DNA from 3 places in the Micromonospora sp. NBC_01638 genome. Region 3 is predicted to be linked to each of the others. Evidence: riboswitches for the same ligand, from Rfam matches in the RefSeq annotation. Region 3 holds a riboswitch; each other region holds the start of a gene.
The links. Region 3 has a riboswitch for cobalamin ahead of metE (5-methyltetrahydropteroyltriglutamate--homocysteine S-methyltransferase). Riboswitches for the same ligand answer to the same signal wherever they lie in the genome.
Positions count from the first base shown of each region.

Region 1: linked by a shared signal. The riboswitch ahead of OG811_RS24970 (ribonucleoside-diphosphate reductase subunit alpha) and the one ahead of metE (5-methyltetrahydropteroyltriglutamate--homocysteine S-methyltransferase) in region 3 are both predicted to bind cobalamin.
Region 2: linked by a shared signal. The riboswitch ahead of OG811_RS12395 (ABC transporter substrate-binding protein) and the one ahead of metE (5-methyltetrahydropteroyltriglutamate--homocysteine S-methyltransferase) in region 3 are both predicted to bind cobalamin.

Region 1 is NZ_CP109273.1:5,363,486-5,367,985, forward strand. Features, by position in the region: gene OG811_RS24965 (enolase C-terminal domain-like protein) at 1-1,168, opposite strand, end outside; cobalamin riboswitch at 1,546-1,764, shown strand; gene OG811_RS24970 (ribonucleoside-diphosphate reductase subunit alpha) at 1,958-4,276, shown strand; gene OG811_RS24975 (ribonucleotide-diphosphate reductase subunit beta) at 4,315-4,500, shown strand, end outside.
Region 2 is NZ_CP109273.1:2,613,847-2,618,346, forward strand. Features, by position in the region: gene OG811_RS12390 (M14 family zinc carboxypeptidase) at 1-1,680, shown strand, start outside; cobalamin riboswitch at 1,822-1,957, shown strand; gene OG811_RS12395 (ABC transporter substrate-binding protein) at 2,043-2,972, shown strand; gene OG811_RS12400 (FecCD family ABC transporter permease) at 2,986-4,083, shown strand; gene OG811_RS12405 (ABC transporter ATP-binding protein) at 4,137-4,500, shown strand, end outside.
Region 3 is NZ_CP109273.1:6,811,335-6,815,834, reverse strand. Features, by position in the region: gene metE (5-methyltetrahydropteroyltriglutamate--homocysteine S-methyltransferase) at 1-2,231, opposite strand, end outside; cobalamin riboswitch at 2,348-2,565, opposite strand; gene OG811_RS31635 (hypothetical protein) at 2,752-3,084, shown strand; gene OG811_RS31630 (transposase) at 3,051-3,302, opposite strand; gene OG811_RS31625 (ABC transporter permease) at 3,426-4,193, shown strand; gene tsaD (tRNA (adenosine(37)-N6)-threonylcarbamoyltransferase complex transferase subunit TsaD) at 4,327-4,500, opposite strand, start outside.

The DNA of each region.
Region 1 (4,500 bases), 1.4 Mb from region 3:
GGTCGACGAACTCGGTGACACGGTCGGTGAGATCCCCCGAGATCGCGACGTAGTCGAGCACCGAAACGTGTTGGACCATCTCGCACAGCCCGACACCGCCGGCGTGTGGGCAGACGGGGACGCCGAACTTCGCGGCGAGGAGCAGCACGGCGACGATCTCGTTGATGCTGGCCAGCCGGCCGGTGTCCAACTGGCAGAAGTCGATGGCCCCGGCCTGGAACAGCTGCTTGAACATGACCCGGTTGTGGCAGTGCTCGCCGGTGGCTACCCCGATGGGAGCGACGGCGCGGCGGACGGCCGCGTGGCCCAGGATGTCGTCGGGGCTGGTCGGCTCCTCGATCCACAGCGGTGTGAACTGGGCGAGGGCCTTGACCCACTCGATCGCCTGACCGACGTCCCACACCTGGTTGGCGTCGATCATCAGCTTGCGGTGCGGGCCGAGGATCTCCCGGGCGATCGTGCATCGGCGGATGTCGTCGTCGAGACTGGCGCCCACCTTGAGCTTGACGTAGCCGTAGCCGGTGTCCACCGCCTCCTGGCACAGCCTGCGCAGCTTGTCGTCGCCGTAGCCCAGCCAGCCGGCCGAGGTGGTGTAGGCGGGGTAGCCGGTCCGGTCGAGTTCGGCGAGACGGTCGGCCCGCGTGCTCTGCTTGGCGCGCAGGATGGCCAGAGCCTCGTCCCGGGTCAGCGCGTCGGACAGGTAGCGCAGGTCCGCGATGTCGACGAGCTGCTCGGGGGACATGTCGACGAGCAGCCGCCAGAGCGGCTTGTCGGCAACCCGGGCGACCATGTCCCACGAGGCGTTCAGCACGGCCGCCAGCGACAGGTGGACGACGCCCTTCTCGGGCCCGAGCCACCGCAGCTGTGAGTCGGAGGTGAGCAGGCGGTAGACCGCCCCCATGTCGGCTGCCATCGTCGCCACATCCAGGCCCACGAGGCGCTGTGCCTGGTGGACCGCCGCCGCGACGACGATGTCGTTGCCCCGACCGATGGTGAAGGTGAGGCCGTGACCCGCGAGCGGCGCACCCGCGCTGTCGACGCCGTCGGTGTGCAGCACGACGTAGGCCGCCGAGTAGTCGCCGTCCTTGTTCATGGCGTCAGACCCGTCGGCGGTCAGGGAGGTGGGGAAGCGGACGTCCTCGACGGTGACGGCAGTGATCTGCGGCATGCGCTCCTCGCCCGGCTCTAGGCCCAAAGATCAGATGATCACGAAAAGTATACGGAGGGTCGATTCGGTGCGTCAACGAGGTTGATCACCCTCGGGCCGTATACATCTAATGTTTTCGACCTCCTGCTCGGCTGGGGGACCCGCGCACTCTGGCACGGCGAGCGAAGTGGACACCGTGAAGATTGGATGTTCGCTCCTGGGCACCGTTTGCCGGCGGAGTGTGCTCGACGTTCGATGCATCCATTGACCTGATAGATCGAATCTTTGTCGCAGCCGCCCGGGTCGGCTGGACGAGTCTGGTGACGGTCATCACCAGACCGGCCGCCGACACGCCGAAGACCGACATGTGGTGTGTGACAACGGCTGCGTCCCTATATATGGTGTCGAGCGCAGCTGGTTCGGCCGCGTCATCCGATGTGGTCGAGGCAAGAGGGAACCCGGTGAAAATCCGGGACTGTCCCGCAGCGGTGAGTGGGAACGACCGCCGTCATCAGCACTGGGCCACCAATCGGCCTGGGAAGCGACGGCCAGTAGGAGACCGGCGAGCCCGGTCGTGTCCGCGAGTCCGAAGACCTGCCAGCGCGCCGCACACCCGCACCCGGGTGGGCGGCGGTCCGAGGCCGCGTGGGACGGCTGACGCCACCTGACCCACGCCTCGCTGGCGTGTGTCCGCCGGTGTCTGTCTTCTCGCGTCCGAGGGCCATCAGGTCTCGAACTCGCGAGGAGTGAGTGGTGACAGTCACCGAGGTAGTCCCGGCCAGCAGCGACGCGACCCTGCGGCGCACGCCGATGCAGGTCCGCAAGCGCGACGGCGCCACCGAATCCGTGGACGTGAACAAGATCGTCCGGGCGGTCGAGCGGTGGGCTGACGACCTCACCGACGTCGACCCGATGCGCGTCGCCACCCGCACGATCAGCGGCCTGTACGACGGCGCGACGACGGCCGAGCTGGATCGGCTGTCCATCCAGACGGCGGCCGAGATGATTGGTGAGGAACCGCAGTACTCGCGCCTCGCCGCCCGGCTGTTGGCCGGCTACGTCGACAAGGAGGTGCGTCGGCAGGGCGTCACCTCGTTCAGCGCGGCGATCCGGGTCGGCCACGCCGAGGGCCTGATCGGTAACGACACCGCCGCGTTCGTCGCCGCACACGCCACGATGCTCGACGACGCCATCGATCCGGACGGCGACCGGAGGTTCGAGTACTTCGGCCTGCGCACCGTGTACGACCGGTACCTGCTGCGCCACCCCACCAGCCGGCTGGTGCTGGAGACCCCGCAGTACTGGCTGTTGCGGGTGGCCTGCGGGCTGTCCCGTACGCCGGACGAGGCGGCCGACTTCTACCGACTGATGTCCAGCCTGGCCTACCTGCCCAGCTCACCGACGCTGTTCAACTCCGGGACCCGGCACACCCAGATGTCCTCCTGCTACCTGGTCGACTCCCCGCTCGACGAGTTGGACTCGATCTACCAGCGGTACGCCCAGGTCGCCAACCTGTCCAAGTTCGCCGGCGGCATCGGCATCGCGTACTCCCGGGTCCGGTCCCGGGGCGCGCTGATCCGCGGCACCAACGGGCAGTCCAACGGGATCGTGCCGTGGCTGCGCACGCTGGACGCGAGCGTCGCCGCGGTCAACCAGGGCGGCCGACGCAAGGGCGCGGCGTGCGTCTACCTGGAGCCGTGGCACCCGGACATCGAGGAGTTCCTCCAGCTGCGGGACAACACCGGCGAGGACGCCCGGCGTACCCACAACCTGAACCTGGCCAACTGGGTCCCGGACGAGTTCATGCGCCGGGTCGAGGCCGACGAGATGTGGTCGCTGTTCGACCCGCACGAGGTGCCCGAGCTGCCCGACCTCTGGGGGGAGCGGTTCGACGCCGCGTACCGGGAGGCCGAGACGCAGGGCCGCTACGTGCGGCAGGTCCCGGCGCGGGAGTTGTACGGAAAGATGATGCGGACCCTCGCCCAGACCGGCAACGGGTGGATGACCTTCAAGGACGCCGCCAACCGCCTGTGCAACCAGACCGCCGAACCGGGCAACGTGGTGCACCTGTCCAACCTCTGCACCGAGATCGTCGAGGTGTCCAGCGACGCCGAGACCGCCGTGTGCAACCTGGGTTCGGTGAACCTCGCCGCCCACCTCGGCGACGGCGGCATCGACTGGGAGCGGCTACGCGCCACGGTCCGTACCGCGGTGACCTTCCTCGACCGGGTCATCGACATCAACTACTACCCGACCCGGCAGGCGGCGGCGAGCAACCCCCGCTGGCGGCCGGTCGGGCTCGGGCTCATGGGCCTGCAGGACGTGTTCTTCGCGCTGCGGCTGCCGTTCGACTCCCCGACCGCGCGAAAGCTGTCCACCCAGATCAGCGAGGAGCTGTACCTGACCGCGCTGGAGACCTCCGCCGACCTGGCGCGCCGCTTCGGCGCGCACCCGGCGTACGGGCAGACTCGGGCCGCGCGGGGTCAGTTGCAACCCGACCTGTGGGGCGTCGAGGGCACGCAGACCGCGCGCTGGGCCGCCCTGCGGGAGCAGGTCGAGGCGTACGGGCTGCGTAACTCACTGTTGGTGGCGGTCGCACCGACCGCGACCATCGCCTCGATCGCCGGGTGCTACGAGTGCATCGAGCCGCAGGTGTCCAACCTGTTCAAGCGTGAGACCCTGTCGGGGGAATTTCTCCAGGTCAACACCGCTCTGGTACGCGAGCTGAAGGCCCGTGGTCTGTGGACCGACCGGGTCCGGTCGGCGATCAAGCGGGCCGAGGGGTCGGTGCAGGACATCGCGGAGCTGCCGGCCGGCGTCCGGGAGTTGTTCCGCACCGCGTGGGAGCTGCCGCAGCGGGCGCTGATCGACCTGGCCGCCGCCCGCGCCCCGTTCATCGACCAGTCCCAGTCGCTGAACCTGTTCCTGGCCGCACCGACCATCGGCAAGCTCTCCTCGATGTACCTGTACGCCTGGAAGGCCGGGCTGAAAACCACCTACTACCTGCGCTCGCGCCCCGCCACCCGGATCCAGCAGGCCACCGTCACGGTTGTCGCGCCGGTGGCGACCGACGCCGACGCCCTTGCCTGCTCCCTGGAGAACCCCGAGTCGTGCGAGGCCTGCCAGTGAGCGCCGCCGACACCACCGCCGACAGGAGGACCACGCACATGCTGCTCGACCCCGGAATGGACCTCACCCTCCGCCCAATGCGCTACCCGCACTTCTTCGACCGGTTCCGTGACGCCATCCGCAACACCTGGACGGTCGAGGAGGTCGACCTGCACGCCGACCTCGCCGACCTCGACAAGCTGTCGCCGGCCGAGCGACACCTGGTCAGCCGGCTGGTGGCGTTC
Region 2 (4,500 bases), 2.7 Mb from region 3:
GCCGCCATCGACTACTCCGAACACGGAGTCCTGCACATCTCGGCCACCGCGGGTGAGGCCGCCGCGATCGGCAAGCTCGGCTTCCGACTCGAACCGCTCGCCCCACCGCCCAACGCCGAGCGCGGCGCCGGCGAGATGGGCACGCTGGCCTTCCCGCCCGCCGACTCCAACTACCACGACTACGCGGAACTGACCGCCGTCGTGAACCAGGTCGTCGCCGACCATCCGGCGATCGCCCGCAAGATCAGCATCGGTTCGTCGTACGAGGGCCGCGACCTGATGGCGGTGAAGATCTCCGACAACGTCGGCACCGACGAGAACGAACCGGAGATCCTGTTCAACTCCCAACAGCACGCCCGTGAGCACCTGACCGTCGAGATGGCGATCTACCTGCTCAACCTCTTCACCGACAGCTACGGCGGCGACTCCCGGATCACCAACATCGTCAACAGCCGGGAGATCTGGATCGTGCCGACGGTCAACCCGGACGGCAGCGAGTACGACATCGCCACCGGGTCGTACCGGTCCTGGCGCAAGAACCGTCAGCCCAACAGCGGCTCGTCCAATGTCGGCACCGACCTGAACCGCAACTGGTCCTACAACTGGGGTTGCTGCGGCGGCTCGTCGGGCACCACCTCGTCGGAGACCTACCGTGGCCCGTCGGCGTTCTCCGCACCCGAGACGCAGGCACTGCGCAACTTCGTCAACGGCCGGGTGGTCGGTGGCGTGCAGCAGATCAAGGCCAACATCGACTTCCACACGTACTCGCAGTTGGTGCTCTGGCCGTACGGCTACACCACCGCGAACACCGCGACGGGGATGAACGCGGACCAGTACAACACCTTCGCCACCATCGGCCAGCAGATGGCGGCCACCAACAACTACACACCGGAGCAGTCCAGCGACCTCTACATCACCGACGGGGACAGCCTCGACTGGATGTGGGCCACCCACAACATCTGGGCGTACACCTTCGAGATGTATCCCGGTTCGTCCGGCGGCGGCGGCTTCTACCCGCCCGACGAGGTGATCCCCGCGCAGACCTCGCGCAACCGGGAGGCGGTGCTGCTGCTCAGCGAGTACGCCGACTGCCCGTACCGGGCCATCGGCAAGCAGGCGCAGTACTGCGGCGGTGGTGGTGGCACCACGGTCTGGTCGGACACCTTCGAAACCGCCACCGGCTGGACCATCAACCCGTCCGGCACCGACACCGCCACGGCCGGGGCGTGGGAACGGGGCGCCGCCCAGGCGACCACCTCCTCGGGCGCCAAGCAGCTCACCCCGTACGCCGGTGCCAACGACCTGGTCACCGGCGGGCTCGCCGGTTCGGCGGCTGGTGACTACGACGTCGATGGCGGCGTGACCAGCGCCCGGTCCCCGGCGGTGACCCTGCCGTCGTCCGGCACGCTGACCCTCTCCCTGGCCTGGTACCTGGCGCACGGCTCGAACGCCTCGTCGGCGGACTACCTGCGGGTGAGCGTGGTGCACAACGGCGGCACCACAGCGCTGCTCACCCAGGCCGGCGCGGCGACCAACCGCAACGGCAGCTGGGCGGTGGCGAACCTCAACCTCACCCCGTACGCCGGCCAGTCGGTACGCATCCTCGTCGAGGCGGCGGACGCCTCCGGAGCCAGCCTGGTGGAGGCGGCTGTGGACAACGTCACCATCACCTCCTCCTGATCGGGTGGGGCCCCGTCCCACCCCCCGACAGGGCCCCACCCCCCTCCCACCCCCTCCCGCCCCCTCTCCCCGCGCTGATCTAGGGCATATTGTCGTGATCTGAGATCAACTCACGCCGATATGCCCTAGATCAACAGGCTGGTCTCAGCGATGCGCTACCGTCTTAGCGACCAGTCCGCAGCGAAGCCGGTGCGAAACCCGGCGCTGTCCCGCAACTGTGATGCCCCACCGACGGTGGGGACGAGCCAGGTCGCCTGCGGATCGGTCGCGAAACGCGCTCTCGAGGAAGGGCGCCTCGTGGGCGGGCGTACGAAAGTCCCTGTCGGCGAAGCACCACACTCCTCGACCGACAGGAGGCCCCCATGTTCAGACGTACACCTCGGCTCTTCGCCGCAACCCTCGCGGTCGCCGCGCTCGTCCTCGGCGCCTGCGCCGAGAAGGCCGACGACCAGCCGAGCGCGGGCACCGCAGCCGCCGCCTACCCGGTGACGGTCGGTGCGCTCACCCTCGACAAGCGCCCCGAGAAGATCGTCTCGCTGGCGCCCACCGCCACCGAGATCCTCTTCGCGATCGGTGCCGGCCCGCAGGTGAGCGCCGTCGACGACCAGTCCAACTACCCGGCCGACGCGCCCAAGACCGACCTCTCCGGTTTCCAACCGAACGCCGAGGCGATCGCCGGCAAAAACCCCGACCTGGTGGTGCTCTCCGACGATCGGAACAAAATCGTCGAGCAGCTCGGCAAGCTGAAGATCCCGGTCTACCTGACCCCGGCGGCGACCACCCTGGACGACTCGTATCGGCAGATCACCGAGCTGGGCACGCTGACCGGGCACGCCGACCAGGCCACCGACGTCGCCACCCGGATGAAGGACGACATCGCCAAGCTGGTCAAGGACCTGCCGCAGCGCACCGAGAAGCTCACGTACTTCCACGAGCTGGGTCCGGAGCTGTACAGCGCCACCAGCAAGACCTTCATCGGCTCGCTCTACAGCCAGGCCGGTCTGACCAACATCGCCGACCCCGCTGACGCGGACGGCAAGAACGCTGGCTACCCGCAGCTGTCCCAGGAGTTCATCGTCAACGCCGACCCGGACTTCGTCTTCCTGGCCGACTCCAAGTGCTGCCAGCAGAACGCCGACTCGGTCAAGGCGCGCAGCGGCTGGGCCGGGCTCACCGCGGTGAAGAACAACCAGGTCGTCACGCTGGACGACGACATCGCCTCCCGCTGGGGTCCGCGGGTCGTGGACCTGCTCCGGGTCATCATCGACGCGGTAGCCAAGGTGCCCGCGTGACCGTCTTCCCTCGGTGACCGGGTCACTGTCCGTGGCCCGGTCCGCCGGGCCACAGTCGGTGGCCCGGCCTGCCGGGGTACGCCTGGGCTGGCTGGTCGCCGGGGTGTTCGCGGTGCTCGTCGCGCTCGTCGCCGGGGTGTCGCTCGGCCCGGTGAGCCTGCCACCGGGCAGCGTCGCCGCCGAGCTGCTCAACCTGATTCCGGGGTTGCACCTCGACAGCGGGCTGTCCGAGCGGGAGATCGCGATCGTCACCGAGCTGCGCCTGCCCCGGGTGGTGCTGGGTCTGCTCGTCGGCGGCCTGCTCGCCCTCGCCGGCGGCTGCTACCAGGGCGTGTTCCGCAACCCGCTGGCCGACCCGTACCTGCTCGGTGTGGCCGCCGGCGCGGGCCTCGCGGTGACCGCGGTGATCGCCCTCGGCGGCGCCGGCCGGCAGGGCGCGATCTCCGGGCTGCCGATGACCATCCCGCTGGCCGCGTTCGCCGGTTCGCTGCTCGCCGTGACGATGACCTATGTGCTCGGCGCGGCCGGCGGGCGGAGCGGCTCACCGGCGATGCTGATCCTGGCCGGGGTGGCGGTCTCCGCGTTCCTCTCCGCCGGGCAGACGTACCTGCTGCAACGACACTCCGACAGCATCCAGCCGGTCTACTCCTGGCTGCTCGGCCGGCTGGCCACCGCCGGCTGGCACGACGTGCTGCTGGTGCTGCCGTACGCCGCGTTGACCACCGTGGTGGTGCTGCTGCACCGCCGCGAGCTGGACGTCCTCGCGGTCGGCGACGACGAGGCGAGGAGCCTGGGCCTGCACCCGCAGCGCACCCGCTACCTGCTGATCGCCGCCGCTTCCCTGGGCACCGCGGCGGCGGTCTCCGCGACCGGCCTGATCGGCTTTGTCGGCATCATCGTGCCGCACACCGTCCGGCTGCTCGCGGGGTCGAGTTACCGGGTGATCCTGCCGTTGTCGCTGCTGTTCGGCGGCGCGTTCCTGGCGCTGACCGACGTGGTGGCCCGCACGGCCGCCGCCCCGGCTGAGGTGCCGATCGGAGTGGTGACCGCCCTACTGGGCGGCCCGTTCTTCGTCCTCGTGCTGCGGACCGCCCGGCGGGTGCTCACGTGAGCCCCGAGACTGCCGCTGGTCCGTCCGCTGTCGGCCGGTTTGTCGACGGCGGCGTGCCGGCGGTCGAGGTGCGGGGGCTGCACGTCAGCCTGGACGGCACGCCGATCCTCACCGGCGTCGACCTCACTGTCGCCGCCGGCGAGTGGGTCACCGTGATCGGCCCGAACGGCGCCGGCAAGTCGACCCTGTTGCGCGCCGTCGGCGGCCTGCTGCCCGCGCCGGGGGCGATCACCCTGTTCGGTACGCCGAGCGCCGCGCTGCGCCGCCGGGACCGCGCCCGGGTGGTGGCCACGGTGGCACAGTCCCCGGTGGTGCCGCCCGGCATGTCGGTGCTGGACTACGTGCTGCTCGGCCGCACCCCGTACATCTCGACGTTGGGCCGGGAGTCGACCGCCGACGTCGATGCCGTGCACGAGG
Region 3 (4,500 bases):
GCGACGAGGCGGGTCAGGGCCTGCTCGATTTCCGGGTAGCCGCGGGTCTTGAGGCCGCAGTCGGGGTTGGCCCAGAGCCGGTCGGCGGGCACCGCCGCGACGGCGCGGCGTAGCGCGTCGGTGACCTCCGCCTGTTCCGGTACGCGGGGGGAGTGGATGTCGTAAACGCCGGGGCCGACACCCCGTTCGTAGCCGGTGGTGCGCAGATCGTCGAGAATCTCCATCTTCGACCGGGACGCTTCGATGCTGGTGACGTCGGCGTCGAGGGCGTCGATCGCGGGCAGTACCTCGCCGAACTCGGAGTAGCACAGGTGCGTGTGGATCTGGGTGGCGTCGGCGACCCCGCTGGTGGCGAGCCGGAACGCCCTGACCGCCCAGTCCAGGTAGGCGCGCTGCGCGACCCGGCGCAGCGGCAGTGTCTCCCGCAGGGCGGGCTCGTCGACCTGGATGATGCGGATGCCGGCGGCTTCCAGATCGCGGGCCTCGTCGCGCAGTGCGAGAGCGACCTGGTTGGCGGTGTCGGCGAGGGGTTGGTCGGTGCGGACGAACGACCAGGCCAGGATCGTCACCGGTCCGGTGAGCATGCCCTTGACCGGTCGGTTCGTCAGTGACTGCGCATAGGTGGACCAGGCGACGGTCATCGGCCCGGTGCGGGTGACGTCGCCGTGGATGATGGGTGGGCGTACGCACCGGGAGCCGTACGACTGCACCCAGCCGTTGGCCGTGGCGGCGAACCCGTCGAGCTGTTCGCCGAAGTACTGCACCATGTCGTTGCGTTCCGGCTCGCCGTGCACCAGCACGTCCAGCCCGAGTCGTTCCTGCACGGCGATGACGTGGGCGACCTCGGCGCGCATCCGCTCGGCGTAGCCGATGTCATCGAGCCGACCGGCCCGGTGCGCCGCGCGAGCCTGCCGCAGTTCCGGGGTCTGAGGGAAGGATCCGATGGTGGTGGTGGGCAGCGGTGGGAGGTCCAGTCGGGCCTGCTGCTTGGCGGCTCGTTCTGCGTAGGGTCCCCGGCGTACGTGTTCGGGCCGCAGCGCGTCGAGGCGGGCTCGGACCGCGTCGTTTCGCCAGGCTGCCGGTGCGGCGGGTGGGGGAGGAGGAAGCACGCCGACGCCGTCGCGTAGGGCGCGTCCGAGGGCCACGACCTCGTCGACCTTCTGCCGGGCGAACGCCAGCCGGGCACGCAGGTCGACGTCGAGGTCGGGTTCGGCGGCCAGGTCCACCGGCACGTGCAGCAACGAGCACGACGTCGACACCGCGACGTGATCGGCCAGCCCGGTCAGTACCGCACCGGCCGCAGTGGCGGCGCGCAGGTCCGTACGCCAGATGTTGCGCCCGTCGACCAGCCCCGCGACGATCGTCTTGTTCCGCAGCGGCCCAGCGGCGGCGAGCCTCTTCAGGTTGCCCGGCCCGGCGACGAGGTCGATGCCCACCGCCTCGACCGGAGTGCCCAGCAGCGCCGGCAGCGCGTCTCCGAGGTCACCGAAGTACGACGCGACGAACAGCCGGGGCCGGTGTTCCACGCTGCCGAGCTGACGGTACGCGGCACGCAGCGCGGCGATCTCGTCCGAGGTGCGGTCGGCGGTGTAAGCGGGCTCGTCGAGCTGGACCCATGCGACCCCGGCGTCGGCCAGGGTGCCGAGAATGTCGGCATAGACCGCGACGAGGCCATCGAGTCGGTCAAACGGCCGGAACCCCTCCGGGGTGTTCCCGGTGGCCTTTGACAGCAGGAGGTAGGTCGCCGGCCCGACCAGCACCGGCCGCGTGGTGACGCCGAGGGCCTTTGCTTCGGCGTACTCCCGCACGGCCTTCTCGGGGCGGGCGGTGAACACCGTGTCCGGGCCGATCTCCGGCACCAGGTAGTGGTAGTTGGTGTCGAACCACTTAGTCAGCTCCAGAGCCGGTTCCCGCTCCGTACCGCGCGCCATGGCGAAGTAGGTGTCCAGGTCACCGAGGCCGAGGTGGCGGAAACGGTCCGGGATCGCGTCGATCAGGACCGTGGTGTCGAGCACCTGGTCGTAGAACGAGAACGTGTTCGACGGAACAGCGTCCAGACCGGCGTCGCGCAGCGAGCGCCACACCTCTGCGCGCAGGCCGGCTGCGGTCTCCTGTAGAGCGGTCGCATCGATCCGGCCCGCCCAGTAGGACTCGACGGCGTGCTTGAGTTCCCGGTGCGGACCGATGCGGGGGTAGCCGAGCACGGTGCTCAGCCCGAACGGTGTGGTCACGAGACGGGTGTCCTTCCCTCGAGGTCGACCCTCGACCACACGGGAAGAACGGCAGGGCACCGGCTGACGACCGGGCCTCGCCCAGGCCCTCCCGAGAGGCCGGTGGCGGCGTACGCGGACGCGTACGCGGTGCGGGCAGGTCTTCGGACTCGCGGGCGCGACCGGCGTGAACCGATCTCCTACTGGCCGTCGCTTCCCAGACGCTCACGCGTCCAGTGCGTATGACGGCTGTCGTTCCCACTCACCGCTGCGGGGCAGTCCCGGTCTTGCACCGGGTTCCCTCTTACGACGCCACACCATGATGGTGCGGCGAACCAGCACTGCCGACCATCGTACGGCCTGCGAGCTGATTCCCCGGGCCGCAGTCATCGGCAGCTTTTCCTGTCGTCCGTCCAGCACCGGACCGGTCGGGAGTCCGGGTGCCCGGACTCCCGACCGAGGCCCGCTACGGCGGGGAGATGGACGGCGCCTGCCCGGAGCCGAAGCGCCATCCTTCGACAGTGCCCTGCGCGGGGTTGTAGTGACTGGGTTCGCGTTGGGCTACACCACTCCGACCCCGTTCCCCAGCGACCGCTCCTACGGTCAGGTGCGCTCGGTTCTGGGGTCCAGTGCCATCACCGGGTTGTCCGGCCCTTTCGAGGTGGGCGAGTTTGCTGTCGCGCCGAATGCCCGCCGCGGTGGTCTCGGTCGGCGGCTACTCGACACTCTGGTTGGTGACCGTCCGGCGTGGCTGCTGACCGTGCCGACGATCCCCGGAACGACGGCCTTCTATGACGCTGCCGGGTGGCAGAGGTTGGGAACCGGCGAGGGCATCACGATCTACACGAACGTGCCCCTCGCGCCGAGCGGCTGACGGGGGGCCGCTGGGGCCAGGCAGTAGTGCGCCGCGCAGCACGGCGGACGGGTCGGCGAGATGTCTGTCAGCGCGGCACCGCAGTACGAGGCGATCGCGGACTCCGACCGGAATCTGCCGACGACGCCGGCGCGGGCCAGGTTCTTCACCGCGGTCACGTTTCCGATGCCGCGTAGCTCGGTGAGGGTGGTGCCAGAGGCCGTGACGGCGGCGGTCAGGGTTGTTGTTGCCTCGGTGATGCGCCGGTCGAGGCGGCGGACTTTGCTGAGCAGGTCCTGGCGACCTGCCCCTTAGTGAGGCGGCCCCTGCGCCCCTGGCTGGGCTGGACGGACAATGATCGAATGTCCTCGACGATGCTCGTGGTCGGTCCGAAGCTCGGCGTTGCGCTGGTCGTGCTGGCCCTCGTGGCGGCGATCGTGGTGACCCTCGGGAAGCTGGGCCACGGTCGGCAGGTGCTGGTCGCTGCTGTTCGTGCTGCGATCCAACTGGGTGCCGTGTCGTTGCTGATCGCGGGCATCGTGGTGTCGCTGTGGGCCACGGCCGCGTTTGTCCTGCTGATGTGTGGTGTGGCTGCGGGCACGTCCGGTCGGCGTGTCACGGGCGGCAGCCGGGGGTGGTGGGCCGGTGTGCCGATCGTGGTGGGCAGCATGGCGGTGGTGGCGGGGCTGCTGTTGGCGGGCTTGGTGCCGATGCGTGGCATCGCGATCATCCCGGTCGCGGGGATTCTGATCGGCGGGGCGATGACTGCGACCTCGTTGGCCGGGCGGCGGGCGGTGGACGAGCTGACCAACCGGCGTGGCGAGGTGGAGGCTGGCCTGGCCCTGGGTTTGCTGCCTCGTGATGCCGTGCTGTTGGTGTGCCGTCCGGCGGCCGGACAAGCGTTGGTCCCGGCACTCGACCAGACCCGGACGGTGGGCCTGGTGACCCTGCCCGGCGCGTTCGTCGGGGTGCTGCTGGGTGGAGCGAGCCCGCTCGCCGCCGGAGTGACGCAGTTGGTCGTTCTCGTCGGGCTCCTCGCTGTGGAGGCCGTCGCCGTCGTCCTCACCGTCGAGTTGGTGGCCCGTGGCCGTCTCCATCCCGCCAGATTGAACCCCGGGCTCAGCCGTTGATATCGTCCGATGCCGCTACGGTCGCAAGGCACTGAAGCAAACCATGATTGCCAGCGCGCTGTCGCGGCGCAACAGCCGCAACGGCCGGCATGCCGGTGAACATGTCATCGCTGGCGCTGCGCCCTGGCGCTGCCTACCGGGGGTCGTGCAGTAGTGCGCCGCGCAGCACGGCGGACGGGTCGGGGCCCAGGTCGAGCCGGCTGGGGCAGACGTCGGCGCGGACGAGCAGGTCCCCGACGGCGGCGATCATCGCGCCGTTGTCGGTGCACAGGCGTGGTGACGGCACCCGCAGGTGGATGCCGGCGGC